Regions from separate parts of the Cedecea neteri genome, predicted to be linked through region 2. Evidence: predicted binding sites of a transcription regulator. Region 2 holds the regulator's gene; each other region holds the start of a gene.
The links. The regulator Fur, encoded in region 2, represses iron uptake genes when iron is present. The targets are predictions, from matches to a motif close to ATAATAATGAGAACNACTATCAA.
Positions count from the first base shown of each region.

Region 1 (10,326 bases), 1.2 Mb from region 2:
ACGCTTTGCCTGCTGCCGCTGAAGTTCGGCCCCAATATGCTGGGCGTCCTGAAGCTCGCCAAATGCAGCGAGCAGGGCTTTACGCCAGCCAACCTCAAGCTGCTGCGCCAGATTGCCGAACGTATTGCCATCGCGGTGGATAACGCCCTCGCCTATCAGGAAATCAACCGCCTGAAAGAGAATCTGGTGGATGAAAACCTCTACCTCACCGAGCAGATTAATAACGTCGACAGCGATTTTGGCGAAATTATCGGGCGCGGCGAAGCGATGTCAATTGTGCTTAAGCAGGTGGAGATGGTGGCCAGCAGCGACAGCACCGTGCTGATCCTCGGCGAGACCGGCACCGGTAAAGAGCTGATTGCCCGGGCGATCCATAACCTGAGCGAGCGCAACAGCCGCCGGATGGTGAAGATCAACTGTGCTGCGATGCCTGCCGGGCTGCTGGAGAGCGACCTGTTCGGCCACGAGCGCGGGGCGTTTACCGGGGCGAACAATCAGCGCATCGGCCGCTTTGAGCTGGCGGATAAAAGCTCGCTGTTCCTCGACGAAGTGGGCGATATGCCGCTTGAGCTGCAGCCCAAGCTGCTGCGCGTGCTGCAGGAGCAAGAGTTCGAGCGCCTCGGCAGCAATAAGGTTCAGGAAGTGGACGTGCGCCTGATCGCCGCCACTAACCGCAACCTGAAAGAGATGGTCGCCGACCGGGAATTCCGCAGCGATCTGTATTACCGGCTGAACGTGTTTCCTATCACGCTGCCGCCGCTGCGCGAACGCCCGGAGGATATCCCGCTGCTGGTGAAATCCTTCACCTTTAAAATCGCCCGCCACCTGAACCGCAACATCGACAGTATTCCGGCAGAAACACTGCGCGCGCTAAGCCGCATGGAGTGGCCGGGCAACGTGCGCGAGCTGGAAAACGTGATTGAGCGGGCGGTGTTACTCACCCGGGGCAGCGTGCTGCATCTTTCCCTGCCGGAAATGGATCACCGCCCTCCCCTGGAACGCCATCTTTCTCCGGCTGTGGAAGAGGAGAGGCGTGAAGATGAGGACGAGTACCAGCGCATCCTGCGCGTGCTGAAAGAGGCTAACGGCGTGGTGGCAGGGCCTCGAGGCGCTGCCCAGCGCCTGGGGCTGAAGCGCACCACGTTACTTTCGCGGATGAAGCGCCTGGGGATTGATAAAGACGCGCTTTAGCCGGAAACTGGGCATAACCCTACATTTTTTGTCTGGAACCTGAATCATGGCGATTATCCCCAAGAACTATACGCGGCTGGAAAGCGGCTACCGCGAAAAGGCGCTGAAGCTTTTCCCGTGGGTGTGCGGGCGCTGCTCCCGCGAGTTTGTCTATTCCAACCTGCGTGAACTGACCGTTCACCATATGGACCACGATCACACCAATAACCCGGAAGATGGCAGCAACTGGGAGCTTTTATGCCTTTATTGCCACGATCATGAGCATTCGAAATACACCGAGGCCGACCAGTACGGCTCCACGGTGATTGCCGGGGAAGACGCGCAAAAGGACGTGGGTGAAGCCACCTACAATCCGTTTGCCGACCTCAAAGCGATGCTGAACAAGAAAAAGTAAGCGTCATCCGCTTAGAGGGATATCACGTCCCTCTAAGCGAAATCATTTCGCCTTTCCCCTTCATTTTTTCCAGACGCTGCCGATAACTTAGACAAGCATTCACTCCGTACGGTTGGATTCTCAGGCCGGGTTATCACTTGAGGTTAAAATGGATAGTTTTCAGAAAGATATCGATGAAAGGGCCAACCTGGCGTTATCCAACAAGTTCGAGCTGCTGCTGTTTCGCTTAGGGACCAGCCAGCACGACAGCAAGTCCGAGCTGTACGGCATCAACGTTTTTAAACTGCGTGAAATTGTGCCAATGCCGAAGATTAACCGTGCCGCAGGCATGGAATCGCCGCTGCTGGGCATGGCTAACATTCGCGACCAGATTATCCCCGTTATCGATCTGCCTGCAGTCACCGGCTGCACGCCGACCACCGGCCTGAATTTATTACTGATCACCGAATATGCCCGCAGCACCCAGGCGTTTGCCGTGGAGTCCGTGGAGAACATTATTCGCCTCGACTGGAGCCAGGTGCACGCCGCCGAAGCCGGGGTCAGCAGCCGCAATATCACCAGCATCGCCAATATTGACGACCCGCTAACCGGCAAAGACCTGGCGCTGGTGCTGGACGTGGAGCAGATCCTCTATGACATTATCCCGTCCGGGAGAGATGTGAATATTGCGGCGATCGAAGAGAAGACCTATACCCTGAAGCCGGGCGCGGTGGCTATCGTCGCCGAGGACTCCAAAGTTGCGCGCTCAATGCTGGAGCAGGGCCTGAAGGGGATGGGCATTCCGGCCATCATGCACGCGACCGGCCTGGAAGCCTGGGAAAAAATCAAGCTTATCGCCGCCGATGCCAAAGCGTCCGGCACGCCGATCACCGACAAAATCGGCCTGGTGCTGACCGACATCGAGATGCCGGAGATGGACGGTTTTACCCTGACCCGCAACATTAAGACCGAGCCTTCGCTGAAGCACATTCCGGTGGTGATCCACTCCTCGCTGTCCGGCAGCGCCAACGAAGATCACGTCCGTAAAGTCGGTGCCAACGGTTATGTCGCCAAGTTTGACGTCGCCGAACTTTCCTCCGTTATCCACAAAGCACTGGAAGACGCCGCTACGCGCTAAGAGATTAGAAAAGGCCCGAAGCCGGGCCTTGTTTTCTATTTGAGCCAGAACGCTTCTTTAAGCTAATACTCACGATAGCCATCACCGCCAGTTATCCCCTCTTCGTATCTTCGCGTCACGACCGGGTAACAATTCGCCGTTACTCTGAAAAAAGGCTTTTTACCCGCTGCGTTATAGCCGTAAGCCGTGGTTTCATGAAGAAAAGTTATAACCACACGCTAAGTACGGCATTGATAAACATTTTCAATATCATTTAATTAACTATAATGAACCGACTGATTACGCGGCGTTAACAGCATTACAGCCGCTCTACGTTAATGGAGACGATGAATATGAGCTATACACTGCCATCCCTGCCTTACGCTTACGACGCGCTGGAACCGCATTTCGACAAAGAAACCATGGAAATCCACCACAGCAAACACCACCAGGCTTATGTCAACAACGCGAACGCCGCGCTGGAATCCCTGCCTGAGTTTGCCAGCCTGTCTGCTGAAGAACTGATCGCTAAACTGGATCAGCTGCCTGCGGATAAGAAAACCGTGCTGCGTAACAACGCCGGCGGCCACGCTAACCACAGCTTCTTCTGGAAAGGCCTGAAAAAAGGCACCGAGCTGAAAGGTGACCTGAAAGCCGCTATCGAGCGCGATTTCGGCAGCGTTGACGCGTTCAAAGCTGAGTTCGAAAAAGCAGCTGCTACTCGTTTCGGCTCCGGCTGGGCGTGGCTGGTACTGAAAGGCGACAAACTGGCTGTAGTCTCTACTGCAAACCAGGACAGCCCGCTGATGGGCGAAGCTATCTCCGGCGCTTCCGGCTTCCCGATTGTGGGCCTGGACGTTTGGGAACACGCTTACTACCTGAAATTCCAGAACCGTCGCCCGGACTACGCGAAAGAGTTCTGGAACGTGGTTAACTGGGACGAAGCAGCAGCACGTTTCGCCGCTAAAAAATAAGGTTGCAATACGACCTTAGAGAAGCGAGCCTGATGGCTCGCTTTTTTTATGTCTATTTCGCAGGGAGTCGCTTATGCATCGCTATCCGCTTCAGGTTTACGTTGGCCAGACCCGTGATTACGAAGGGAGTCGGCCCAGCGCCATCGCCAAGGTTCAGGTGGACGGTGAACTTCGCCTGACTGAGCTTGGGCTGGAGGGCGACGAGCAGGCGGAGAAGGTGATTCACGGCGGGCCGGACAGGGCGCTGTGCCACTATCCACGTGAGCATTATCAGCACTGGGCGCAACTCTTCCCGGAGAAAGCGGAGCTGTTTAACGCCCCGGCCTTCGGCGAAAACCTGTCCACGGAAGGGATGACGGAAAAGAACGTCTGTATGGGCGATATTTACCGTTGGGGTGAAGCGCTGATTCAGGTGACTCAGCCTCGATCGCCCTGCTTTAAGCTGAACTACCATTTTGGCGTAGAGGATATGGCCACGCGGATGCAGGAAGCGGGCTACTGCGGCTGGCTTTATCGCGTGATTCTGGCGGGGAATGTTTCCGCCGATGCACCGCTGGAACTGGTCTCCCGCGTTAGCGACGTGACGGTGGCAGAAGCTATCGCCATTGCCTGGCATATGCCGTTTGATGATTCGCAATATCATCGGCTTTTGTCTGCAGCAGGACTGTCGGTAAGCTGGAGTAGAACGATGCAGAAACGGCGGATTTCAGGGAAGATCGAGGATAATTCGCGGCGTTTGTTCGGGAAGTAACGGCCCCTCACCCCGGCCCTCTCCCCAAAGGGGAGAGGGGGGAAAGAGATCATTTACTCTTTCGGATCTTTACCCGCCAGCAGCTTGTCCAGTTCATCGCCGCCCACGTGACGGAAATCCTGCCCCTTCACGAAGTAGAAGATGTATTCGCAGATGTTCTGGCAGCGGTCACCGATACGCTCGATAGAGCGGGCGCAGAACAGCGCGGTCAGCACGCTTGGAATGGTACGGGAGTCTTCCATCATGTAGGTCATCAGCTGGCGCACGATACCTTCATATTCCTGGTCAACTTTCTTGTCTTCGCGGTAGATACGCACCGCTTCGTCCAGATCCATACGCGCGAAAGCGTCCAGCACGTCGTGCAGCATCTGCACGGTGTGGCGCCCCAGCGATTCCAGGCTGACCAGCAGCGGCTGGTGCTGCTGGGAGAATTTTTCCAGCGCAGTACGGCAGATTTTATCCGCTACGTCACCAATACGTTCCAGCTCAGCAATGGTTTTGATGATCGCCATCACCAGACGCAGGTCGCTGGCGGTCGGCTGGCGTTTGGCAATGATGCGCACGCAGGCTTCATCGATCGCCACTTCCATCATGTTGACCTTCTGGTCACCGGCGATGACGCGCTTCGCCAGCTCGCTGTCCTGGTTGTGCATCGCGGTGATCGCGTCGGAGAGCTGCTGTTCCACCAGCCCGCCCATCGTCATCACCTGAGTACGGATGTACTCCAGCTCGGCGTTGAACTGGCCAGAAATGTGTTTGTTTAAGTTGAGGTTGTCCATCGCGCTCTCCAAATCAACCGTAGCGGCCAGTAATGTAATCTTCGGTTTGTTTCTTCGCTGGCGTAGTAAACAGCGTATCGGTTTCGCTGAATTCGATCAGCTCGCCGAGGTACATAAACGCCGTGTGGTCAGAACAACGCGCCGCCTGCTGCATGTTGTGGGTCACGATCACTACGGTATAGTCTTCTTTCAGCTCGGTGATCAGCTCTTCGATACGCCCGGTGGAGATCGGGTCAAGCGCGGAACACGGCTCATCCAGCAGCAGAACTTCCGGGCGGATCGCGATGCCGCGAGCGATGCACAGACGCTGCTGCTGACCACCGGAGAGGCTGTAGCCACTCTGGTGCAGTTTATCTTTAGTTTCGTTCCACAGCGCGGCTTTGGTCAATGCCCACTGCACGCGTTCATCCATGTCGCTGCGGGACAGCTTTTCAAACAGACGCACGCCAAAAGCGATGTTGTCGTAGATGGACATCGGGAACGGCGTCGGCTTCTGGAAAACCATGCCAACTTTGGCACGCAGCAGGGCGATGTCCTGGCTCTGGGTGAGAATATTTTCCCCATCCAGCAGGATTTCACCTTCTGCACGCTGCTCAGGGTAGAGCGAGTACATTTTGTTAAAGGTACGCAGCAGGGTGGATTTACCACAGCCTGACGGCCCAATGAAGGCGGTAACCTGGTTTTTCGCAATATCCAGATTGATGTTCTTCAGCGCGTGGAACTTACCGTAGTAGAAGTTCAGATCGCGAACCTGGATTTTGCCTGGGGCTAAATCAACCTTACTCATCTGTGTCTTAATCTCCGTCCGGCGCCGCGAGGGCCGCGCCGTAAAATTTAACCGTGTTTACTCTTCGAGAAAATCACGCGCGCCAGAATGTTCAACAGCAGCACGCAGAGGGTAATGATCAGCACCCCTGCCCAGGCCAGCTGTTGCCATTCGGCAAACGGGCTCATAGCAAATTTGAAAATGGTCACCGGCAGGTTGGCGATAGGCTGCATCATGTCCGTGCTCCAGAACTGGTTGGAGAGGGAGGTGAAGAGCAGCGGTGCGGTTTCGCCAGCGATACGGGCAATCGCCAGCAGCACGCCGGTGATAATCCCGGAGACGGACGCTTTCAGCGTAATCGCGGAGATCATCTTCCATTTTGGTGTTCCCAGTGCGTAAGCCGCTTCGCGCAGGCTGTCCGGCACCAGTTTCAGCATGTTTTCGGTGGTACGAATAACGATAGGCACCTGCAGCAGCGCCAGCGCAATCACGCCCGCCCAGCCGGAGAAGTGTTCCATTTTCGCTACCACAATGGTGTAAACGAACAGGCCAACCACAATCGACGGCGCGGACAGAAGAATGTCGTTAATAAAACGAATCACTTCGGCCAGGGCGGATTTACGGCCATATTCGGCCAGATAAATCCCGGCCATGATGCCCAGCGGCGTACCGATAACAGTCGCCCACAGGATCAGCAGGCCGCTGCCCGCCAGGGCGTTCGCCAGACCGCCGCCCGCGGTATTTGGCGGAGGTGTCATTTCGGTAAACAGCGCCAGCGACATGCCGTCGATGCCGCGGGTCACCGTGGAAAACAGGATCCACACCAGCCAGAACAGACCGAACACCATGGTCGCCATAGAGAGCGTCAGGGCGATGCGGTTTTTCATGCGGCGACGCGCCTGCATTTTGCGGCGTGATTCGGCCAGCGCCGCGCTGCTTTGCATTTCCATCGTGGTCATGAGCGAGCCCCTTCGTTTTTCGCCAGGCGCATAATCATGAACTTAGAGATAGCCAGTACGATAAAGGTAATCACAAACAGAATTAAGCCAAGCTCCATCAGCGCGGCGGTATGCAGGCCAGATTCTGCTTCGGCAAATTCGTTCGCCAGCGCAGAGGTAATACTGTTGCCCGGCATATACAGCGAAGCGCTGTCGAGCTGGTAGGTGTTACCGATGATAAAGGTCACCGCCATGGTTTCACCCAGCGCACGCCCGAGGCCAAGCATCACGCCGCCAATCACGCCATTTTTGGTGAACGGCAGCACGATGCGCCAGATCACTTCCCAGGTGGTGCAGCCGATGCCGTAGGCGGATTCTTTCATCATTACCGGCGTTTGTTCGAAAACATCGCGCATCACGGAGGCGATGTACGGGATGATCATGATGGCAAGGATCACACCAGCGGCAAGAATACCGATCCCAAACGCAGGGCCAGAGAACAGCGCGCCAACGATAGGCACGGCAGAAAGCACGTTGCCTACAGGTTCCTGGAAGTAAGTCGCGAACAGGGGAGCAAAGATAAACAGGCCCCACATGCCGTACACGATACTTGGAATGGCCGCCAGCAGTTCAATGGCGATACCCAGCGGGCGCTTCAGCCAGCCAGGCGCAAGTTCTGTCAGGAACAGAGCGATACCAAAGCTCACCGGGACCGCAATCAGCAGTGCGATAAACGAGGTTACGAGGGTTCCGTAAATCGGCACCAGTGCGCCGAAGACTTCATTAGGGGCATCCCACTCTTTGGACCAGAGGAAAGAGAAGCCAAACTTCTCAATGCTCGGCAGCGAGGAGATAAACAGCGAGATGATAATCCCACCCAGCAGAAATAGCACAATCAGCGCAGCCAGTCTTACCAGCGCACTGAAAATTACATCGCCTTGTTTGCCAGGGGCTTTAAACGTCGGCTTAGTCACAGCCATAGCGTACTCTTTGTGGTTGCTGAATAAACCGGGGTAACATACCTGTTACCCCAGATTTTTGCACTTAGTACAGCGCCTTACCGGAGCTGTCTTTTACATTGGTCTTCCATGCAGCGCGAACTTGCTCAACCACAGAGGCCGGCAGCGTTGCGTAATCCAGGGCGTTAGCTTCTTTCGCGCCAGATTTGTATGCCCAGTCAAAGAACTTCAGCACTTCTGCGCCCTGCTCTGGGTTTTTCTGCTCTTTGTGAACCAGGATGAAAGTGGTGGAGGTGATTGGCCATGCTTCGTCACCTTTCTGGTTGGTCAGATCCTGTGCGAAGGATTTGCTCCAGTCAGCGCCTTTAGCCGCGTTAGCAAAGTTTGCTTCGGTCGGGCTTACTGGCTTACCGTCAGCGGACAGCAGCTTGGTGTAAGTCAGGTTGTTCTGCTTAGCGTAAGCGTATTCCACGTAGCCGATAGAGCCAGGCAGACGCTGTACGAAGGCCGCGATGCCGTCGTTACCTTTACCGCCCAGACCGGTTGGCCAGTTAACGGTAGAGCCTGCGCCAATTTTAGATTTCCACTCTTCGTTCACTTTAGACAGGTAGCTGGTGAACACGAAGGAAGTACCGGAGCCGTCAGCACGACGAACAACAGCGATGTTCTGATCCGGCAGTTTGTGGCCTGGGTTCAGCTTAGCAATCGCCGGGTCGTTCCATTTTTTGATGGTGCCCAGGTAGATATCGCCCAGGGTTTTGCCGTCCAGAACCAGCTCGCCAGACTTGAAGCCAGGCAGGTTAACAGCCAGCACCACGCCACCGATTACGGTAGGGAACTGGAACAGGCCTTCTTGCTGTAATTTGTCATCCGCCAGAGGGGCGTCAGAAGCGCCGAAGTCAACGGTGTTAGCAATGATTTGCTTCACGCCGCCGGAGGAACCGATACCCTGATAGTTAACCTTGTTACCAGTTTCTTTCTGGTAGGTATCTGCCCACTTGGCATACACCGGCGCAGGGAAAGTTGCACCAGCACCAGTCAGGCTTGCAGCTGCAAACGCAGTAGAAGCGCTCAGAGATAAGGTCGCGGCGACAACAGTTGCGACAGTGGTACGCATAACGTTCATAATGTCTCCTGCCAGATGTTCGTAAATTGTTGTTTAATTAAATACAGGGTAGAAAATAGGACAGTTTGGTGACAGTTAAATGTACGAATTATGACGGTTTTATGACAATGCGTTTTGGATCATAAAAAAACATATAACCCTATGTTTTTTAAAAGCATCGTTAAAATAGGTTTGTTTAAAAAAGGATATGAACAATGAAAGTTTATCTGTCTGTATTATGTACGATATCACTCATTATGACAGCCTCTTCCGTCCATGCCAGTGCCGTTGAGGCTAGAAATACGGACTCTTTCACCTCCTCGCTCGCCGCCTTTTCCGGGGCAAGTACCCTCGTCCCAACATCCATCAATGAAAGCACGCTTATCGAGATGAAGAATCGCCTGGAAAAGCTACAGTCAAATTACGACGGTAGCGTCAGGAAAATGGATGAACAGGAACGCAAGCTGGATGAGATGAAAAACAAAATGTCCCAGATGGAAGCAAAAGCCAGCGAGCAACAGTCAAAAATGGACAGCCTGAAGCGGGATAACGAACAACTTGCGCGGCAAGTGAGCGACCTGAGTCAAAAAATCAAATAACGAAAAAAGCCCTCCAGCCGAGCTGAGGGGCTTCTCTCTTTCGCCACGACAGCCTATCCGGAAAGACTACAGCACATCTCTGTCCAGCTCGGGCATCATCACCACACTTTCCTGTTCATTAGGATCGGTACGTGAAATAACAACCACGGCGGGTTCATCCGTGTTGTTGTAGGGTAAGTGTGGCGTGTCCATCGGGATGTAGAGGAAACTTCCGGCGGGAAGCTCAAGGAAATGCTCTAATTCGTCGCCGTAAAGCACCGATGAGGTACCGCTCAGAGCATAAATCGCCGTTTCATGATGCTCATGCTTGTGCGCTTTGGCCTGCGAATGCGGGGGAATGGTCGCCAGCTGCATATGGATATGCTGCGAATCGACGGCTTCCCTGGAAACGCCGACTTGATAAGAAAGCCCCTGCTTGCCTACGTAGACTGGCTGCGGCTTGACCAGCCGACAGTGTGGTTTGTTTGCCGACATTTGATGTTTCCCGCTTAGAAATAAAAAGACCCTGCAAACTCGCCATTCGCAGGGTCTGACACGATGGCTAATCCAGTTAACCGGATTAGCCTCGTTTATAGCATTATTGATCTGGCGAGAAGCGGCTTTTCCATACGCTAATCACAACTGATTAGTGACAAAAAATTACTCAACAGTGACCGATTTCGCCAGGTTACGCGGCTGGTCCACGTCGGTGCCTTTGATCAGCGCCACGTGGTAGGACAGCAGCTGCAGCGGCACGGTGTAGAAGATAGGCGCAATAACCTCTTCCACATGCGG
Region 1 is NZ_CP009459.1:1,066,420-1,076,745, forward strand. Features, by position in the region: gene flhA (formate hydrogenlyase transcriptional activator FlhA) at 1-1,191, shown strand, start outside; gene yajD (HNH nuclease YajD) at 1,238-1,585, shown strand; gene LH86_RS05035 (chemotaxis protein) at 1,734-2,702, shown strand; gene sodA (superoxide dismutase [Mn]) at 3,035-3,655, shown strand; gene yiiM (6-hydroxyaminopurine reductase) at 3,729-4,406, shown strand; gene phoU (phosphate signaling complex protein PhoU) at 4,460-5,185, opposite strand; gene pstB (phosphate ABC transporter ATP-binding protein PstB) at 5,199-5,972, opposite strand; gene pstA (phosphate ABC transporter permease PstA) at 6,020-6,910, opposite strand; gene pstC (phosphate ABC transporter permease PstC) at 6,907-7,869, opposite strand; gene pstS (phosphate ABC transporter substrate-binding protein PstS) at 7,934-8,974, opposite strand; gene LH86_RS05075 (hypothetical protein) at 9,169-9,552, shown strand; gene LH86_RS05080 (cupin domain-containing protein) at 9,619-10,026, opposite strand; gene glmS (glutamine--fructose-6-phosphate transaminase (isomerizing)) at 10,192-10,326, opposite strand, start outside.
Region 1: the regulator Fur is predicted to act here: its motif matches at 2,933-2,955, upstream of sodA (superoxide dismutase [Mn]).

Region 2 (10,326 bases):
TTTTAAGCGCTCTGCGGCTCGCCCAGGAGCTGGGAGCCGAAACCGCCACGCTTGCCGACCCTAATGAAGAAAAAGCGGTGCTGCGCTACGCCCGCGAACACAATCTCGGCAAAATCATTATTGGTCGCCATACCACGCGCCGCTGGTGGCACCGCACTTCTTTCGCTGACCGGTTAGCCAAACGCGCCCCGGACCTCGATCTGGTGATTGTTGCGCTGGATGAAAAACCGCTCCCCTCCCCGACCAGGGCGCCGGACACCAGAACGCTGAGCGAGAAATGGCGCATTCAGCTCCGCGGCTGTGCCGTGGCGGTGGTGCTCTGCGCGTTTATTACCTTTATCGCCAACCAGTGGCTGGTGGCCTTTGATGCTGCCAACCTGGTGATGATCTACCTGCTTGGCGTGGTGATGGTCGCACTGTTTTATGGCCGCTGGCCGTCCGTCCTCGCGACGGTCATCAACGTGATTAGCTTCGACCTGTTCTTTATTGCGCCGCGAGGCACGCTCGCCGTGTCGGACGTACAGTATCTGCTGACCTTCGGCGTGATGCTCACCGTAGGGCTGGTGATCGGGAATCTGACCGCCGGGGTACGTTATCAGGCGCGCATCGCCCGCTACCGGGAACAGCGCACCCGTCATCTGTATGAGATGTCTAAAGCGTTGGCCGACGACCGCACGCCGCAGGACGTCGCCGCCACCAGCGTGCAGTTTATTAACAACACCTTCCAGGCCCGTAGCCTGCTGCTGCTCCCGGACGATCACGGGAAACTCAGCCGTATCGCGGCGGAAGGCGAACCCGCGCAATGGGATGAAGCAATTGCGCGCTGGAGCTTTGATAAAGGTCAACCGGCCGGTGCCGGAACGGATACGCTGCCAGGCGTGCCCTACCGTATTCTGCCACTCAGCACTACGGAAAGGACGCTAGGCCTGCTGGTCGTTGAGCCGGAGAATCTGCGCCAGCTGATGATCCCCGAACAGCAGCGTCTGCTGGAAACCTTTACCCTGCTGGTCGCCACCGCGCTCGACAGGCTTCTGCTCACCGCCAGCGAAGAACAGGCCCGGCTTTCCAGCGAAAGAGAGCAAATCCGCAACTCACTGCTGGCCGCGCTTTCACACGACCTGCGTACGCCGTTGACCGTGCTGTTCGGCCAGGCAGAAATCCTCACGCTGGATCTCGCCAGCGAAGGCTCAAAACATGCTCCGCAGGCCAACGAAATCCGCCAGCACGTGCTGAACACCACCCGGCTGGTGAATAACCTGCTGGATATGGCCCGCATTCAGTCAGGAGGTTTTAACCTTCGCAAAGAGTGGCTGACGCTGGAAGAAGTCGTCGGCAGCGCGCTGAAGATGCTAGAACCGGGTCTGGGCGGCCGCCATATCGCCCTTAATTTGCCTGACCCGCTGATGCTGATTGAGGTCGACGGCCCGCTGTTCGAGCGCGTGCTGATCAACCTGCTGGAGAATGCGGTGAAATATGCCGGTTACAAAGCCAGCATCGGTATAAAAGCGACCTCGACGGCAGACAAGCTGGACCTGGAAGTTTGGGACAGCGGCCCGGGGGTTCCCGCTGGTAAAGAGCTGCTGATTTTTGATAAATTTGCTCGCGGTAACAAAGAGTCAGCGATTCCTGGCGTTGGTCTGGGGCTGGCTATCTGCCGGGCGATTGTTGAAGTTCACGGCGGCACAATTTTTGCGCTTAACCGCCCGGAAGGCGGTGCCAGCTTCCACGTTGTGCTACCTTTATCGCCTCCCCCCGAACTCCCTGAAATGATTGAGGTGCTGTGACAACGGTTCTGATAATTGAGGATGAAAAAGAGATCCGCCGCTTTCTGCGCACCGCGCTGGAAGATGAATCGTTGCGCGTTTTTGATGCCGAAACCCTGCAGCGTGGCCTGATTGAAGCCGCCACCCGCAAGCCAGACCTGGTGATTCTGGATCTCGGCCTGCCGGATGGCGACGGCATCGATTTTATTCGTGACTTCCGCCAGTGGAGCCAGACGCCGGTCATCGTCCTGTCGGCCCGGAGTGACGAACAGGCGAAGATTGCCGCCCTGGACGCTGGCGCAGACGATTTTCTCAGCAAGCCGTTTGGCATCGGTGAACTGCAGGCCAGGCTTCGCGTCGCCCTGCGTCGCCACGCCAGCACCGTTCAGCCCGATCCGGTTTATCAGTTTTCCGAAATCCGGGTCGACCTCGCCTCGCGCCGTATTACCCGCGGCGAAGAGGAAATTCACCTGACCCCGATTGAGTTCCGCCTGTTAGCTACCCTGCTGAATAATCACGGCAAAGTTCTGACCCAGCGCCAGTTGCTTAATCAGGTTTGGGGCCCAAATGCCGTGGAGCACAGTCACTATCTGCGCATTTATATGGGCCACCTGCGCCAAAAACTGGAAAGCGATCCTGCCCGCCCTCGCCACCTGCTCACCGAAACCGGAATCGGCTACCGTTTTATGCTCTGAAGGAGTAACCTCTGGCTCGTTCAAGAGGAGCCCGTTATGAGCGCATGGTTAGTCTACGCCCTGTTGTCTGCCGCCACGGCAGCGCTGGTCGCTATTTTTGGTAAGGTTGGTTTGCAGCATCTGGACGCCAACACCGCCACGGCCGTTCGCGCCGTGGTCATGGCGTTATTTTTAGTTGGGGTGGTTGTGGTTCAGGGAAAACTGAATCTTGTTAGTACGGTGTTTGCCGATAAAAAAGCGCTGCTGTTTATTTTGTTAAGCGGCGTGGCCGGGGCGCTGTCCTGGCTGTTCTATTTTATGGCGATCAAAAGTGGTGACGTGTCGAAGGTCGCCCCTATCGATAAGCTGAGCGTGGTGTTCGCGGTGATTCTGGCAGTGATTTTGTTCGGTGAGAAAGTGTCGCTGATTGCCGGGATAGGCGTGGCGCTTATCACCTGCGGCGCACTGATGGTGGCTTTGGGTTAAAAGAGAAAGGCTCCCAGGGGAGCCTTTTTACCTATTACTTCGCGCTTTTCAGCACTTCGCTAACAATCTCTACCGCTTCTTTCTCAATCTGCTCGCGGTGCTCAGCACCCAGGAAGCTTTCACAGTAAATCTTGTAGGCGTCTTCAGTGCCGGACGGACGAGCAGCAAACCAGCCGTTCTTCGTCATTACCTTCAGGCCGCCGATGGAAGCGCCGTTGCCCGGTGCCGCCGTCAGACGAGCGGTGATCGGGTCACCAGCCAGCATGTCTGCACTCACCATTTCAGGTGACAGTTTAGACAGCGCGGCTTTCTGTGCTGAAGTGGCTGGGGCCTGAATACGGTTGTAGCTCGGAGCACCAAAGCGCGCGGCTAACTCGTCGTAATGCTGCTGCGGGTTTTTGCCCGTAACGGCGGTGATTTCTGCCGCCAGCAGACACATGATGATACCGTCTTTGTCGGTCGACCATGGGGTGCCGTTGAAGCGCAGGAATGATGCCCCGGCGCTCTCTTCACCACCGAAGCCGAAGCTGCCGTCGAACAGTCCGTCAACGAACCACTTAAAGCCCACCGGGACTTCCACCAGCTTGCGGCCCAGATCTTCTACCACGCGGTCAATCATCGCGGAGGAAACCAGGGTTTTACCGACGGCCACATCTTTGCCCCACTGCGGACGGTGCTGGAACAGATAGTTGATAGCCACGGCCAGGTAATGGTTCGGGTTCATCAGGCCAGCCGGCGTGACGATACCGTGACGGTCGTAATCAGGATCGTTGGCAAAGGCCAGATCGAATTTGTCGCGCAGCGCCAGCAGGCCCGCCATCGCACATTCGGAGGAGCAGTCCATACGGATTGCGCCGTCTTTATCCAGGTGCATGAAGCGGAAAGTCTGGTCGACCTGATCGTTCACGATGGTCAGATCAAGGTTGTAGTGCTTCGCGATACGGTGCCAGTACTCGATCCCGGAACCGCCGAGAGGATCAACCCCCAGCTTCAGGCCCGCTTTTTGAATCGCGGCCATGTCGACGATATCCACCAGCCCTTCGATGAACGGCTGAACCAGATCCTGCGCCTGAACGTGGCCGCTTTCCCAGGCTTTATCCAGCGTAATACGCTTCACGCCTTTCAGGCCGTCGGCCAGCAGTGCGTTAGCGCGATCTTCAACCACTTTGGTGACGTTGGTATCAGCCGGGCCACCGTTTGGCGGGTTGTACTTGATGCCGCCGTCGTCCGGTGGGTTATGGGATGGCGTGATCACAATCCCGTCCGCCTGAGCGCCGCCCTTTTGGTTATGCACCAGGATGGCGTTAGAAATCGCAGGCGTTGGCGTATAGCCGTTATCCTGCTGCACAATGACGTCCACGCCGTTGGCGGCCAGCACTTCCAGCACGGAGATAAACGCAGGTTCGGACAGCGCGTGGGTGTCTTTGCCCACATAGCACGGGCCGGTGATCCCATTCTTCGCGCGTTCTTCAGCGATAGCTTGCGCAATCGCCAGAATATGAGGTTCGTTAAAGCTATGCCGTGCTGCACTGCCGCGGTGGCCGGAGGTCCCGAATTTCACCGCGTGTTCGCTATTCCCCACCACTGGCTTAAGCACGTAATACTGCGCCGTAAGCTGGGCTACGTTAATCAAGTCGCTCTGTTGTGCAGGTTGGCCCGCACGATCGTGGTTAGCCATTGGCTCTTCCTTACTGACGCCAGGTTTTTAAATAGTGCCGCAAACCTTTTCAATCAGCTCCGCAGGGAACTGCATTGACTGCATGATGTGTTCGATCATGCTGCATTTACGACCAGTATTCGTATTGGTGATCACCCAGTATGGGGTGCCCGGAACATGCTTGGGCTTGGTTTGATTGCCGTTTGCCAGCAGCGTTTGCTCATCGCCAGCAAAATAGACGCGGGTGCGGCCATGCAGCGATTCAGTGGCTTCACCGAAGGTTTTTGCATCCAGCTGATACAGCGTGGACAACACCATCATAAAGCGGTTTACGGCTTTATTCTGGGCAGCGTACTCATCGGAAAGCAGCAGCTCACGAACGGCACGCACGCGGTTGCGAGCGGTGTTCGCAGGTTTTTCTTCAACAACGGGAGCCGCAGCGCGCTCAGGCGCGGCTGGCGTAGAAGTGGCTGCTGGTGTTTGCCCGGCGGTAAATTTAAGCATACGCCGTAAAATGTCTGACGCGCTCTCGCCGATGTGTTTGGTCTGGCTGGCAATATAGCGGTAAAGCTCGTCATCAACTTCGATTGTTTTCATCTTAATCCAGTGCGATATCTTTTCTGAATACAAGTCGTTGGGATTATAGGGTCAAATCCCAACAGCGAACAGGAGAGGCGACTCAAAGTCAGAGTAAACTGAATATTTGCCGCACGCCCGCGAGAATGCCAACATGATACCCTAACCAAACGAACCAAAATAAAGAACTTTGCCATGAAATTAAATGCTCGCCTGCAAACTGCGCAACAATTGAATAGCAATTCCCCTATCGTACTGATTCACGGCCTGTTCGGCAGCCTGGATAACCTGGGCGTTCTGGCGCGGGATCTGGGTAAAGATCATGCGTTGCTGCAGATCGATCTGCGCAATCACGGGCTGTCGCCGCGCAGCGATGATATGAGCTATGCCGCAATGGCCGGGGACGTTCTGGACACGCTGGACGAATACGGCATCGAGAAAGCGACGTTTATTGGCCATTCTATGGGCGGCAAAGTGGTGATGGCGCTTACCGCAATCGCCCCTCAACGTATTGATAAGCTGGTGATGATAGATATTGCGCCGGTTAATTATCAGGTTCGCCGCCACGACGAAATTTTCGCGGCTATTCGCGCGGTCACCGAAGCGGGCGTAAAAACTCGCCAGCAGGCGGCGCAAATCATGCGCGACCACATAGCTGAGGAAGGCGTCATTCAGTTTCTGCTGAAATCCTTTGCTGACGGCGAGTGGAAATTCAACGTGCCGGTGCTTTGGCAGCAATACGAAAATATCGTTGGCTGGCAGCCTGTCCCGGCCTGGCCACATCCTGCGCTATTTATTCGCGGCGGGAATTCTCCTTACGTTGATGAAAGCCACCGCGAGGCGCTGTTAAGTCAGTTCCCGCAGGCCCGTGCTCACGTCATCGCTGGAGCGGGTCATTGGGTTCATGCGGAAAAACCGGATGCCGTTTTACGGGCGATCCACCGATTTATCGACGCAGAGTAGAAAAACTGATTAAAAACAGACCGACCGGGCAGTTGAAGTCGCTAACGCGTTGGCGGGAATGGCGCGCTGATGTATGATGGCGCGCTTAATTGCACCGGCACCCTGCCCCTGCAGCCAGAATTTCCTGTCAGTATTCTAATCATGGCAAAAGAACAAACGGACCGTACTACATTAGATCTGTTCGCGGACGAGCGTCGCCCCGGGCGGCCGAAAACTAATCCGCTCTCGCGCGATGAGCAATTGCGTATCAATAAGCGCAATCAGCTGAAGCGCGATAAAGTGCGTGGTTTGAAGCGAGTTGAGCTAAAACTGAACAACGAGGCGGTCGATGCCCTCAACCAGCTGGCTGACGCCCGTAACATCAGCCGTAGCGAACTGATCGAAGAGATGTTGCTCGAGCAGCTTAAAAATCTCGGGTAACACCTTCAGCCGCCCTACGGGTTATCTGAAATCTCAAAAGGGTGAGCAAAACCATGTTGCAGACTGTGCACCCGGGCGTGATAGCTGTTTCCGCTGCTGGGGCTGTTCTGCTATGATTGCCCTATACGTGGGCATTGAACGGCCAGCATACTATTAAGTTTCAAGAGGTTATTTTACTCATGGCAATCGTAGGCATTTTTTTCGGCAGCGACACCGGTAACACCGAAAATATCGCGAAAATGATTCAAAAACAGCTCGGTAAAGACGTTGCTGAGGTGCATGACATTGCTAAAAGCAGCAAAGAAGATCTCGAAGGTTTCGACATTCTGTTGCTCGGCATCCCGACCTGGTACTACGGTGAAGCCCAGTGCGACTGGGATGACTTCTTCCCTACTCTTGAAGAAGTCGATTTCAACGGCAAACTGGTTGCGCTGTTCGGCTGCGGCGACCAGGAAGACTACGCGGAATACTTCTGTGATGCGCTGGGGACCATTCGCGACATCATCGAACCACGCGGCGCGGCGATTGTCGGCCACTGGCCAACCGCTGGCTACCACTTTGAAGCCTCCAAAGGCCTGGCGGATGACGACAACTTTGTCGGCCTTGCCATCGATGAAGATCGCCAGCCGGAGCTGACCGCTGAGCGCGTTGAGAAGTGGGTTAAACAGGTTTCTGAAGAACTGAATCTGGCCGATATCATTAACGCCTGATTTCCGTGGCGCAAATGCGATATTTGCGCCATCTTGATAGCTTGTAGCAATGAAAATAATTGCTACAAGTTTGTAACTTTCTCGTACATCCCTGTACAATGTCTTCCTGATAGCTTGGCTGATAATTACTGTAAATGGCGACGCCGCCACGATTTTTCAGCCTTATTTTGCACCATACTTGCGGTTCCCATTTAGAAGTAGCAGTTCTATAATGAGACGCATTACTCTTTACGCTCACTGCAGTTTGAGCGAATCGTTAAGCAACAGGACACTTTCCGCATGACTGACAACAATACCGCATTAAAGAAGGCCGGCTTGAAAGTCACGCTTCCGCGATTAAAAATCCTCGAAGTGCTGCAAGAGCCGGTAAATCATCACGTCAGCGCGGAAGACTTATATAAACGTCTGATCGACATGGGCGAAGAAATTGGCCTGGCGACCGTCTATCGCGTGCTGAACCAGTTTGATGATGCAGGGATCGTGACCCGTCATAATTTTGAAGGCGGCAAATCCGTTTTTGAACTGACCCAACAGCATCACCACGATCACCTGATCTGCCTCGACTGCGGGAAAGTGATCGAGTTCAGCGATGATTCTATTGAATCACGCCAGCGTGAAATCGCCACACGCCACGGTATCCGCCTGACTAACCACAGCCTCTATCTTTACGGACACTGTGCTGAAGGCGACTGCCGCGAAGACGACACCGCCCACGATCCTAAATAAGTAATCCGCATTAATGAACGCTGCTTCGGTGGCGTTTAAAAGCAAAAACCGGCAGGTTTCCCTTGCCGGTTTTTTTATTGACTGAAAAAGGCTATCAGCTGTTATTGGCGCGAATCTCCTGCCAAATCTTATCGCAGCGCACCTTCACGGCTTCATCATTGCCCGTCTTTCTTGCCTGGATGCATTTCTGGTAATCCAGCACGTTCACCGTCTCTTTCTCAACAAACGCTTTGTGCTGTTTTTCCTGACGCAGTACGTTCAGCACGCTCTGGCAGGCTTCAATTTTATCCGGGTTGCCTTCCGCCGTGTTAATACAGGCGCTATAGGCTTGTTTCAGGCGCGAATCTTCCGGAGGAGCCGGAGGCTGAACACAGGCAGACAGCGTGAAAACAGCGGCGGTAACCAGTAAAATCTTTTTCATGTTCGATTCCTTATAAAAAACGGGCGCTTACGCGCCCGGTTTCACATCAGAAGATGGTGAACGGAGCAATCACGATGAACTTCACGTCACGCTCATCCTGGAACATGTTGCCGTAACCACCGCCCCAGCTTGGGATGTCGGAGTGGTTGTCGTACTGAGTGAAGTGCAGTTTGAACAGCGTGCCTTTCGCACGGCCTTCCTGCACGGTATACATGGCGTCGAGGCTGTAAGAAGACTCTTTGATCTTGTTGGAAGCGAGATCCTGACGATTACCGGAAGCATCAAGCGCCCATGTAGATGGTTTTGCATCCCACGCATAAACGTAAGAAGCACCGACTGCCCAACCCGGCAGGTTCCAGTTGCTCAGGTCATACATTGCACCGAAGAACACGGCTTTTTCACCGTTGGCGTTGAAGTCAGAGCGGTTATCCCACCACACATCCAGACGACCGTTGGAAGACGCGTAGGTTGGCGTCATACGCTGCAGGAAGTAACCCTGCTGGCCTTCTGCCTTCACCATGGTCCCTTCCAGACGCAGGTCGACCTGGCCAATTTTATAGCCAAATGTCAGCGCCTGGAGCCATGCGGTGCCATCGTAGATATCATTGATGGTGTTGTTCGCGGCTTTGTCACGGGTACCGTAGAACTGGTAGCTGGTGCTCAGCGGGCTGCCTGCAACGTCGAATTTGTAGCTGGCTTTAGCAAAGTACTGATCAACAAAGCCCTGAGCCTGACCGAATGCTGCTTCCAGAATCAGATCGTTTTTGAAGTCATACTTCGCGCCGATGGAGTGCAGGTAATCAACTTTGGTCTTTTTATCGTTCTGGTAGAACTTGTCGGTTTCAAGGTGCCATGGCGCCTTGTACTCGTTAGTCCACATGTAGGAGAAGCTCAGCGCACCGGCGTCGCCGTAATCGAATGCGGCACCCGCTTCAGCCCCCTGATAAGTACCAGGCATGAAGCTCCAGTGTGGTGCTAACAGCGTTTGGCCGGTTGGCTGAATGTAACCTGCGCGAGCCCAAACCGGGCCGTATTTGAATTTAGCCGCCGCTTTATAAAGGCTAATGCCACCTTTATCGCCGGAGTAGTCTTCGTCGTAGGTTTTATTTTTAGAGGAGAATGCGATTTCGTTCGGGTGGCCGCTGGCGCTGTCTTCGGCCATTTCGATGGCGGTGAAGGCGGCAATATCGAAACCAAACATATCGGCCGCATAGCCAGACTGGAAGTCGAGGTTGGCGTTCCAGGTTGAGTGCGACAGGTTAGTTTTGTACTTACCGTCGGACACATCTTTACGGTCACGTTCACGCTGCCAGTAATAGATGCCACCGGTTAGCGTAGAGTCATCAACAAAGCCCGCGGCGCTAGCCTGCGGAGCCACTACAAAGCCTGAAAGAGCGGTAACGCTTGCAATAGCAAGAGCAAGCGCACTACGTTTGCCACTAAACGTACGCATAGTTAAATTCCTCTTTGACGTAAAAATCATCGTCTGACGTGAAAAGCGCCAATGACGAAAAAAAGTAAAATTGCCTGACGGCTAAAAGCGGTTTTTGCCTAACACACCCGCATTACTGCTGCTCATAGACTATTTTTCGCGACGCGAATTATCAATGACTTTGTATCAGAGATTTCCTGGAGTATGACAGAGAGCACATAATCTATGTGCATTTGTAACAAAATTGCGCAGCAGATTATTAACCCTGATTACGATTGATTTTAAGAATAAAATTTCTTTGAGAGCGCTTTCATTATAAGCATCAGGAGATTACGGGGAAAAGATCATGTCGTTCGAGGAGGTATTCACGAAAAATGCAAATGAGAATTAATTCGCATCGCGAATGTGTACACAACGTTAATGGTCGGTAAGTAAAAAGAAAAAACGCCGCATTTAGCGGCGTTTTCATCAGGCAATAAACGGCTATTATTCGCCGAT
Region 2 is NZ_CP009459.1:2,301,774-2,312,099, reverse strand. Features, by position in the region: gene kdpD (two-component system sensor histidine kinase KdpD) at 1-1,784, shown strand, start outside; gene kdpE (two-component system response regulator KdpE) at 1,781-2,458, shown strand; gene LH86_RS10905 (EamA family transporter) at 2,495-2,923, shown strand; gene pgm (phosphoglucomutase (alpha-D-glucose-1,6-bisphosphate-dependent)) at 2,958-4,601, opposite strand; gene seqA (replication initiation negative regulator SeqA) at 4,629-5,177, opposite strand; gene ybfF (esterase) at 5,352-6,119, shown strand; gene ybfE (LexA regulated protein) at 6,261-6,539, shown strand; gene fldA (flavodoxin FldA) at 6,719-7,249, shown strand; gene fur (ferric iron uptake transcriptional regulator) at 7,529-7,975, shown strand; gene chiQ (ChiQ/YbfN family lipoprotein) at 8,070-8,396, opposite strand; gene chiP (chitoporin ChiP) at 8,443-9,849, opposite strand; gene glnS (glutamine--tRNA ligase) at 10,315-10,326, opposite strand, start outside.

Region 3 (10,326 bases), 540 kb from region 2:
TTTTTTTTAACGAGTCGTCTGGTATTTCTTTTCTATCGACAGAGGTTTGTCGACAGTATAAAGCCAGTCACGAGGACTGGCTTTTCTTTTGTATCGGCATGTTACTCACTGAGTGTTGCTAAGGACGTCTGCGCCCCATAAACAGACTGACCAGGAACAGAATGATCCCGACGATAAAGACAATTTTTGCAGCACCTGCTGCGGTACCGGCCAGACCACCGAAGCCCAGGGCCGCAGCGATCAACGCTATAACCAGAAAAATAATGCCCCAACGAAACATAGACTCTCCTTAACCATAGTGAATCTTATCGCTTCTTCACGTGCGCCGAATGGCTAACCCGCAGGCGATAATGTGTAAGGGTGGTGCTTATCGCCTCCCGGACTAACCCGGGAAGACGTTTAGGGTGCTGCTGTTACTTCACTTTCAGATCGTTTTTAACGCTTTTCACGCCTTCAACAGCTTTGGCAATGCTTTCAGCCTTCTCAGACTGGGCGGCAGACTTCACTTCGCCGGACAGCTGAACCACACCGTCAGTGGTTTCAACTTTTATATGGCGCGACGGCACAATGCTGTCGGCTAACAATTTCGCTTTGATCTCGCTGGTCGTGGCCGCATCCCCGGCATAACCTTTCACCGACTGCGTTTTCGCGTCACGAACGTGGAGTTTGTCGCTCACCGAGGTCACGCCTTCCACTTTTTTCGCCGTGGCGACGGCCTGCTCCGCCTGCGCCTGGCTTTCAACAAAACCGCTCAGGGTGACCACTTTATTGTCGGTTTTGACCGAAATATCGGTACTTTTAATGTTTTTATCGTCAACCAGCGCGGCTTTAACTTTCGCTGTGATGCCGCTGTCGTCCATGAAATTACCGACTTTAGTCATTGAGCTATCGATTTTTTTCCCTGCACTATCAGCGGTAGATTCCGTTTTATTGAGCAGAGTGTCTTCCGCAAAGGCACTGGTGCTTGCCAGTACAGAGCCCAACACAACCGCCAGCAGAGTTTTTGAAATCTTAGTCGTAGTCATCGATTAATTCCTGTAGGTTTGCTCATCATTTGAGCTTTCTCGTTTCTCGTAAGCTGAAAAAAATCAGCTATTAATATTGAGATGACCTGAGAAACGCCAACAAGACACCAGAAAATGATTAATTCCCGGAGCTTTCATCCAATAAAATTGTCATCACTTTGTTAAATATAGATCACAATCATAAAAGTGCATGACGTGTTGATGGAAAAAGCAGCAATGACGCAGGATTCGCGGGAAATTAAGAGGATTCTGCAAGAGGTTCAAAAGACAGGAAAAGTGAGAAGAGCGCGGCGAACGCCGCGCTCTGGCTGGCAATTAGTGCTCGCGCGTTTTACGGAAGGTCACGTCAGGGTAACGTTCCTGAGTAATGTTCAGGTTTACCATTGTCGGGGCGATGTAGGTCAGGTTATCGCCGCCATCCAGCGCCAGCTGAACTTCGTTTTTACGTTTGAATTCTTCAAACTTCTTAACGTCATTCCCTTCAACCCAACGCGCCGTCGCCACGTTCACCGATTCGTAAATCGCTTCCACGTTATATTCGCTTTTCAGGCGAGCGACGACCACGTCGAACTGCAGAACCCCTACCGCGCCCACGATCAGGTCGTTGTTGGCAATCGGGCGGAACACCTGCACCGCGCCTTCTTCAGAAAGCTGAACCAGGCCTTTAAGCAACTGCTTCTGCTTCAGCGGGTCGCGCAGGCGAATGCGACGGAACAGTTCCGGGGCGAAGTTCGGAATACCGGTGAACTTCATCATTTCGCCCTGGGTAAAGGTATCACCGATCTGAATGGTGCCGTGGTTGTGCAGGCCGATGATATCGCCAGGATAAGCTTCTTCCACGTGAGAACGATCCCCGGCCATAAAGGTCAGCGCGTCAGAAATAATGACGTCTTTCCCGATACGCACCTGGCGCAGCTTCATGCCTTTTTCATACTTACCGGACACCACGCGCATAAAGGCGACGCGGTCACGGTGTTTCGGGTCCATGTTGGCCTGGATCTTAAAGACAAAGCCGGTGAACTTCTCGTCCGCGGCTTCCACCAAACGCGTGTCGGTTTTACGCGGCATCGGAGCCGGGGCCCACTCCACCAGGCCATCCAGCATGTGGTCTACGCCGAAGTTGCCCAACGCGGTGCCGAAGAATACCGGGGTAATTTCACCGGCCAGGAACAGTTCGTGATCGAATTCGTTGGAAGCCCCCTGCACCAGCTCCAGCTCCTCGCGCAGCTGCAGAGCAAGATCTTCCCCGACGGCTGCGTCGAGTTCCGGGTTATTCAACCCTTTCACGATGCGCACTTCCTGGATCGTATGGCCTTTACCGGTCTGGTAGAGGTAGGTTTCATCTTTATAAAGATGGTAGACCCCTTTGAACAGCTTGCCGCAGCCGATTGGCCAGGTGATTGGCGCACAGCCAATCTTCAGCTCGCGCTCAACCTCATCCAGCACTTCCATTGGATCGCGAATGTCGCGGTCCAGTTTGTTCATGAAGGTGATGATCGGCGTGTCGCGCAGACGGGTAACTTCCATCAGCTTGCGGGTACGATCTTCTACGCCTTTCGCGGCATCGATAACCATCAGGCAGCAGTCGACGGCGGTCAGGGTACGGTAGGTATCTTCGGAGAAGTCTTCGTGCCCCGGGGTGTCCAGCAGGTTAACCAGGCTGTCGCGATACGGGAACTGCATCACCGAGGTGGTGATTGAGATCCCACGCTGTTTTTCCATCTCCATCCAGTCGGATTTGGCGTGCTGGCTTGAGCCACGGCCTTTTACCGTCCCGGCGGTCTGGATCGCCTGTCCGAACAGCAGCACCTTTTCGGTGATGGTCGTTTTACCGGCATCCGGGTGAGAGATAATGGCAAAAGTGCGGCGTTTAGCCACCTCTTGCAAATAAGGAGACAAAGTCATAATTACATCTTCTGTAAGTGCGCGCGGCCTTGAGCCACGCGGCGAGTGAACGTTATTTGGCGGCTATTTTACCCATCATTGCGGGTTTAACAATCAACAATCATGGCTTACACAGCAGTTGCTCCAGTTCACTTAGCGAGGTGACCTGCCAGGTCGGTTCAATCCCTTCCGGCGCGGTGCGCCCGTGGGCGTTCAGCCAGCAGGTTGCTATCCCGGCGTTGATACCGCCCAGAATGTCGGATTCTGCCGTGTCGCCAACCATCAAAACGCGGTCGCGCGGCGGCTGTTTCATCTGCTCGAAGGTATAGTCGAAAATGCGGCGGTCGGGTTTGGCGACCCCTACCTGCTCGGAAATCACCAGCAGGTCGAAATAGTCACGCAGGCCAGTGCGTTCAAGGCGGATCTGCTGCAGCGCGGTAAAGCCGTTGGTGATGATGCCAAGTTTCGCTTTGCCCTTCAGCGCATTCAGGAGAGAAACCGCGCCAGGCAGCGGGGCACAAATTTCGGCCATGGCGGATAAAAAGGCATCATTCAACTCTGCTGACGGCACATTCAGCCGCCCTGCCCAGTCCTCAAAACGTCTGAGCTGCAGCTGCAACGCGGTAATCGCGCCATTCTGGTAGTCGACCCACAGCGGCTTGTTTACCGCCTGGTACTCCTGGAAATCATCTGCGGTAAAGGTCACGCTGTAATCGAGAAACATGCGCTGCAAACCGCCGAACGCGTCAAAGGTAAACAGCGTTTCGTCCGCATCAAATAAAATCCAGTCCCAGTTCATCCACACACCTTTTAAAAATTAACCGAGGGGAAGCGCCATCACGATTGCGTCTTCCCGACCTTCTTTTGCAGGATAATAATTGCGACGCACCGTCGCTTCGTTAAAGCCCAGGCTTTCGTACAAGGTTCTCGCCCCAACGTTAGAGGCGCGCACCTCCAGCCACAGCGTAAAGACATCCCGTTTTTCAAGCTCTGCAATAAGATGCTCAAGCAGCGCTTTCCCAAGTCCTTGCCGCTGATACGCCGGATCGACCGCAATGTTAAACAGCGTGGCTTCATCGAGAATGACCTGCGTCACCGCAAAAGCGGCAAGTTTGCCGTCAACGTCCAGCCGTAAATTGAAATAGCGCTCGCCCTGGTTGCTGGCAAAGGTTTTTTCACTCCAGGGAAAAGCATGACTACGCTGCTCAATGGCATACGCGTCCGCCAAATCATTCGGCGTCAGGGAAGAAATCGTGTTCATGTTCGCAAATCTGTTGCCACAGCGCCTGTCGCGCGTTGCCATTGTGATAAAGCTCGTCAAGCGCAGGGGACGCGAGCTGCGCGCCGTTTAGCGTCAGCGGTTGCTCCACGCCCAGGCGCCAGCTATTGCAGCGGCTATCGGGCGGCATCATTGCCGCGCGTTCCGGCGTCAGTTGCATTACTTGCTCGGGGCTTAACGCTATGCTGCGTAAAATATCCTTCACCAGCGGATCGTTCAAGGCGGGTAGCGTCTCAGCCACCATCACTAAACGCACGCCAGCGGGCAAAGAAACCGCAATTTCGCCCTGTAAAGCCGTCGGACGGCGCAGCATCCACTGGGTAATACCCAGTTGCTGTAACTGCCAGTCGCGTCGGGAAGGGGAAGTCATAGCGAAACCTGTTGAGAGCGTAATTCGGGCGGCAAATATAGCAAATTCATCGAATCCACGCCATTAAAGCTCTATAATCCACGCTCTGATTTTCCAGGAGCAATTTGATGAGTGCGTTTACCCCGGCGAGTGAAGTACTGCTGCGCCACAGCGATGATTTTACCGAGAGCCGTGTGTTGTTTGCCGGTGACATGCAAGACGACCTGCCGGCGCGTTTCGACACCGCCGCCAGCCGCGCCCACACCCAGCAATTCCACCACTGGCAGGTATTAAGCGCGCAGATGGGCGAGAACGCACAGTATGGCCTGGTGGTCAGTGCGGATGACGTTGCCGACAGCAATACGCTTATCTACTACTGGCCGAAAAACAAGCCGGAAGCTCAGTTCCAGCTGATGAACATTCTGTCGCTGATGCCGGTTGGCACCGATGTTTTTGTCGTCGGCGAAAACCGCTCTGGCGTGCGCAGCGCAGAGCAAATGCTGGCTGATATTTGCCCGCTGACGAAAATCGACAGCGCGCGCCGCTGCGGTCTGTACCACGGCCGCCTTGAGCAGCAACCTGCGTTTGATGAAAACAGCTGGTGGGGTGAATACCCTCATGAAGGGATGACGGTGAAAACCCTGCCGGGCGTCTTTAGCCGCGACGGTCTGGACACCGGCAGCAAACTGCTGCTTTCCACATTGACGCCACACACCAAAGGCAAAGTGCTGGATGTTGGCTGCGGCGCAGGCGTGCTGGCGATTACTCTCGCCAGCCACTCGCCAAAAGTGCGCCTCACGCTGAGCGACGTTAGCGCACCGGCGGTCGCCGCCAGCCGCGCAACGCTTGCCGCTAACGGCATTGAAGGGGAAGTGATCGCCAGTAACGTCTACTCGGAAATCAACGGCCGTTTCGACATGATCATCTCCAACCCGCCATTCCACGACGGGATGCAAACCAGCCTCGATGCAGCGCACCAGCTTATTCGTGGTGCGGCTCGCCATCTGAATATGGGCGGCGAATTGCGCATCGTGGCAAACGCCTTCCTTGCCTACCCGAACGTGCTGGACGAAGTGTTTGGTAGCCATGAAGTTATTGCTCAAACCGGCCGCTTCAAAGTTTACCGCGCCGTGCTGACCCGAGCGGGTAAAAAGCGCTAAACGCGTTAAGGTGCCGCTTTTTGCATCACTCAGGAAAGCGGCACCAAATTAAGTGTTGACGAAGCTCAGAAAACATCTAGAATGCGCCTCCGTGGTTGTGATACTTCGGTATTACAGGTATGCGAAGGTGGCGGAATTGGTAGACGCGCTAGCTTCAGGTGTTAGTGTTCTTACGGACGTGAGGGTTCAAGTCCCTCTCTTCGCACCAACACAACCACGAAAGATATCGTTCGCACTGCGCGAAGGTGGCGGAATTGGTAGACGCGCTAGCTTCAGGTGTTAGTGTTCTTACGGACGTGAGGGTTCAAGTCCCTCTCTTCGCACCAATGCGAAGGCGATATCAAAACTCTTCAGATGCAAGTCTGAAAACTGTGCGAAGGTGGCGGAATTGGTAGACGCGCTAGCTTCAGGTGTTAGTGTCCTTACGGACGTGAGGGTTCAAGTCCCTCTCTTCGCACCACTTCTTATGAAGTGACTCTCTTTCTCTCCCCCAGCTTGTTTATCTCATCGATCCCAAATTCATCACAATCAACAGCAATCCGCTGGCAAATGCTACGCACGACGGCAGTAAAACAAAGTGTCTCAACGTTTTGTGGTAGAGCATCAATGCCGTTGCAAGCAGCCCGATAACCACCAGCACGCGCCACTGACTGAAACTGAGATCCAGACAGGCAAGCAGCGCCACGGCAAGCCCCGCCACCATTACACTCCAGCCACTTTCGAGTCGTCGTTGCAGCATTTTTACGCCCCATCATGATAATGATAACCAATATCATATGATAAATTTTCTCAACTGTCAGCGTAAAAACGTGCGCGGCCTATAGCTGAAATAGCCAGGGTTGACGTGTCATTTAATGACAGATTTTCAGTAAGGTGATAGATTGAGCGCCGGCTTTAGTTTGCCTTATAAAAATTCCAATAGTTGCCAGAAAAGCCGATAACTCGCTTTTCATTGATACGACACACACAACACCTGACGCGCTTACCCAAGACACAATCGTTCTATGACAGCCCAAACCTGGCGAGCCTTACTCAAAGCAAAGCAGCTGCTTTCTTTACGTTTATTTTTGCTGCTCAACGCCCTGGCAGCCGCTTTTGCTATGCTCTTTCCGATCCATTCGACCATGCGCATAACGCCGCCCGTTGTTGCTATTCTGCTGATTAGCCTGGCCTTGCTTGCCTGGCAAATGATGAATAATAAGCAGCTGATTAACCTGAATATTGTCTCGTTATTTCTTGGGTTATTATGGGCGGTGCATATTTTCATTAAAAACGCGGCCATCGGGGATCTGGACACCTCATTTCTGGTGATTAGCCTGATGTCGGTGCTTTTTATTGGCGCTATTGCCTTTATGAATAATATTGTGGCTTTCCTGCTGCACAGCCTGCCCGTGGCGCTGGTCGTACTTTGGCTGGGCAACGTTGACCAATGGCTGAGGGTGATTTATTCCATTGCGCTGCCCGCTATCGGGATCGCTATTCAGCATATTATTCAGAAACGTAATGACCGCTTCACCCAGCGGCTGATGAATAAGCTGCTCGAAGAAAAAGAGACGCTGACCGATCTCAGCATGCTCGATCCTTTAACCGGCCTGTACAACCGTCGCGGCTTTCAAAACCGCCTCGAGAACATCCAGGCCTCCGGCAGCGGCAGTCACTACGTTTTGCTGCTGGATATCGACCACTTCAAGTCCTACAACGACCACTACGGCCATGCGATGGGCGATCAGGCGCTGATCCGCGTTTCTGCGGCGATTCGCGATGCCGTGCGCTCAAGAGATCTTGTCACGCGCTACGGCGGGGAAGAGTTCATGATTATGCTCACCAACATCGACGCGGAACGTGCCATGCAGTCGGCGGAAAGGATCCGCCAGCGTGTTTTCGATTTGGACATCCCGCATATGTTTAATACCCAGGTCGCGACCAACGTTACCGTCAGCATCGGGCTTGCACCGTTCATCGAAGGCAGCATAGACGATGCCCTTAGCCTCGCAGATAAAGCGCTTTATCAGGCCAAAAACCAGGGAAGAAACAGTATTCTGACCAACGACATGCTCGCGGTGAATTAACCCGGCGAGAGACGTTCTGGATCGCCAAAACCGCCATCACTCAGCGATGGCGGTGAATACACCTTGCCAGAGATTTTTCCCAACGTTAGTATTGCTAATCATTATCATTTAGATTACTCCCTGACGAAAGTATGGCGCTTCACTCCCTCCAACTTAGCGATGACAGCGGTTGCTTTGTTCTTCCCTGGCCCCCAGCGGCAAGCCCGCTGGCAGATTCGCTGCGGGAGTATTTTGCCGCGCACCGCCCGTACTTCAATGACATCATCAAATTAAACGAACAGGCTCCCGCCACGGCAATGACGCTTAGCGAATGGCAACGCCCCGCCACGCTAACCTCTCTGATGGCGGCCTACGGCGACCATATCTATCGTCACCAGCCTGAACTTACCCGCGAGAATAAACCGCTGAAGTCGCTGTGGGCGCAATGGTACATCGGCCTGCTGGTGCCGCCGATGATGATGGCGCTGCTGACTCAGCCTAAAGCGCTGAACATTTCGCCTCAGCATGTACAGGTGGAGTTCCACGAAACGGGCCGGGCTAAATGTTTCTGGATTGACGTGGCTGAAGATTGCCGGGCAAGCGAGCAGTCGCTCACTGTTCGTCTGGAAAAATTCATCGTCGACGGTTTGATGCCCGTCGTGGCGGCGCTGGAAGCCAGCGAAGAGATTAATGCCCGGCTTATCTGGAGCAACACCGGCTACCTGGTGAACTGGTTCTTCGGCGAGCTAAAACCGCTGCTGGATGAACAAAGCCTGGCGACGCTGGTACAAACCTGTTTCTTTGAAAAACAGCTTTCATGCGGCCGGGAGAATCCGCTTTACCGCACGGTTATCTCGCGTGAAGGCGTTCTGGTCAGACGCACCTGCTGCCAACGCTATAAGCTGCCTGACGTCCAGCGCTGCGGCGACTGTACTCTCAAATAGCAAACGGCGGGTTTCCCCCGCCGTTCTTAATCCAGCTAAACCATTAAGCCAGCTGCTGACTCCCCTCCTCGCTCGCTCTCTGGGCTTCTTCTTTTTCCTGCTCCAGCAGCTGCTTCTCGTACACTTTGAAGAACGGGAAGTAGATGATGGACGACACGCAGGCCAGCAAAATCACCAGAATTGCGGCACGGAAGTCCCAGCCCAGCGCCCAGGCAGCACCGATTGGCGCAGGCGCGGTCCACGGCACCACCGAAATCACGCGACCAATCAGATCCAGTTTCATCGCGCCCCAGGCCAGCACGGCGTTAACCATTGGTGCCAGCAGGAACGGAATGAAGAACACCGGGTTCATCACAATCGGCGTCCCGAAGATCACCGGCTCGTTAATGTTAAAACAGGTTGGCACGATGCTCAGACGGCCAATGGAACGCAGGTGGGCAGATTTACTGCGCAGGTAACAAATAACCAATCCCATCGTTGCCCCGGAACCGCCGACCACGATAAAGAAGGTCCAGAACGCTTCCATAAAGATATGCGGCAGAGGTGCACCGGCCGCCAGCGCGCCCTGGTTCAGACCCAGGTTGGTCAGCCAGAACATCTGCAGCATCCCGGAGACAATCGCTGCCCCGTGAATACCCGCAAACCACAGCAGGTGAGCAATCAGTACGGCAAGCAGAATCGCAGGCAGAGAATCCGCCGCGGACACCAGCGGTTTGAACAGCGCCATAATGGCCTGAGGGATCAGCATTTCGAACTGGGACTGAATAAACAGGCTCAGCGGATACAGCGTCAGCACCACAACCAGCACCGGGATCAGCAGATCAAAAGAGTTTTTGATCATCGGTGGCACCTGGTCCGGCAGCTTGATGCCGATATTGTGTGCTTTCAGGAAACGCATCATTTCTACGCAGTAGATCGCCACCAGAATCGCGGTAAAGATCCCGGTGCCGCCAAGGCTGTCCACCGGCAGCGTGCCTTTGGTTTTCGGGGCCGCAACCACCAGGAAAGCCATCAGCGACAGCATCGCGCACATGAAAGGATCGAGCCCGTGCGATTTAACGTAGTGTTTACCCAGGTTGTAGGCAATCGCCGCACATATGTAGATAGACATGATGCCCATCGTCATATCAAACGGCGTTAAAATCTGCCCTTCAAACTGCTTCGCCAGGTCGAGCCAGGCGCGAGCAAAGCCCCATGTCGTGGTGGGCGAAAACGGTGGATAAGCAAAAACCAGCAGGAACGAGCCAACAATCATAAACGGCATCGCAGAAATAAAGCCGTCGCGAATAGCCATCACGTGCCGCTGGGAAGAAATGCGGCCAGCTATCGGGCTAACGTAGTTCTCAACAAACCGAAAAATTAAATTAAAAGCAGCATGGTTGGAAGACATAGTGGCTCTCCTGTCAGGCTATCAACGCGAGTGCATCGGCGAGAATTCTGTCGCCGCGCATCATTCCGTAATCCATAGAGTTAATGACCGTGACCGGGATCCGTTTGGGCGCGGCCTGAGCCTTAAAATCTTCCAGACGGTATTTGATCTGCGGACCGAGTAAACAGCAATCAAATTCAGGCATAACATCCGTGAACTCTTCGATACCCACCGCCTTGATCTCAACCTCAATCTGTTGATCCTGGGC
Region 3 is NZ_CP009459.1:1,762,131-1,772,456, reverse strand. Features, by position in the region: gene LH86_RS21990 (DUF1328 domain-containing protein) at 119-280, opposite strand; gene osmY (molecular chaperone OsmY) at 414-1,025, opposite strand; gene prfC (peptide chain release factor 3) at 1,341-2,930, opposite strand; gene yjjG (pyrimidine 5'-nucleotidase) at 3,031-3,708, opposite strand; gene rimI (ribosomal protein S18-alanine N-acetyltransferase) at 3,727-4,170, opposite strand; gene LH86_RS08430 (DNA polymerase III subunit psi) at 4,139-4,558, opposite strand; gene rsmC (16S rRNA (guanine(1207)-N(2))-methyltransferase RsmC) at 4,666-5,697, shown strand; tRNA gene LH86_RS08420 (tRNA-Leu) at 5,819-5,905, shown strand; tRNA gene LH86_RS08415 (tRNA-Leu) at 5,937-6,023, shown strand; tRNA gene LH86_RS08410 (tRNA-Leu) at 6,071-6,157, shown strand; gene LH86_RS08405 (DUF1435 domain-containing protein) at 6,197-6,436, opposite strand; gene LH86_RS08400 (GGDEF domain-containing protein) at 6,702-7,766, shown strand; gene fhuF (siderophore-iron reductase FhuF) at 7,898-8,689, shown strand; gene LH86_RS08390 (PTS sugar transporter subunit IIC) at 8,733-10,079, opposite strand; gene LH86_RS08385 (PTS sugar transporter subunit IIB) at 10,093-10,326, opposite strand, start outside.
Region 3: the regulator Fur is predicted to act here: its motif matches at 7,858-7,880, upstream of fhuF (siderophore-iron reductase FhuF).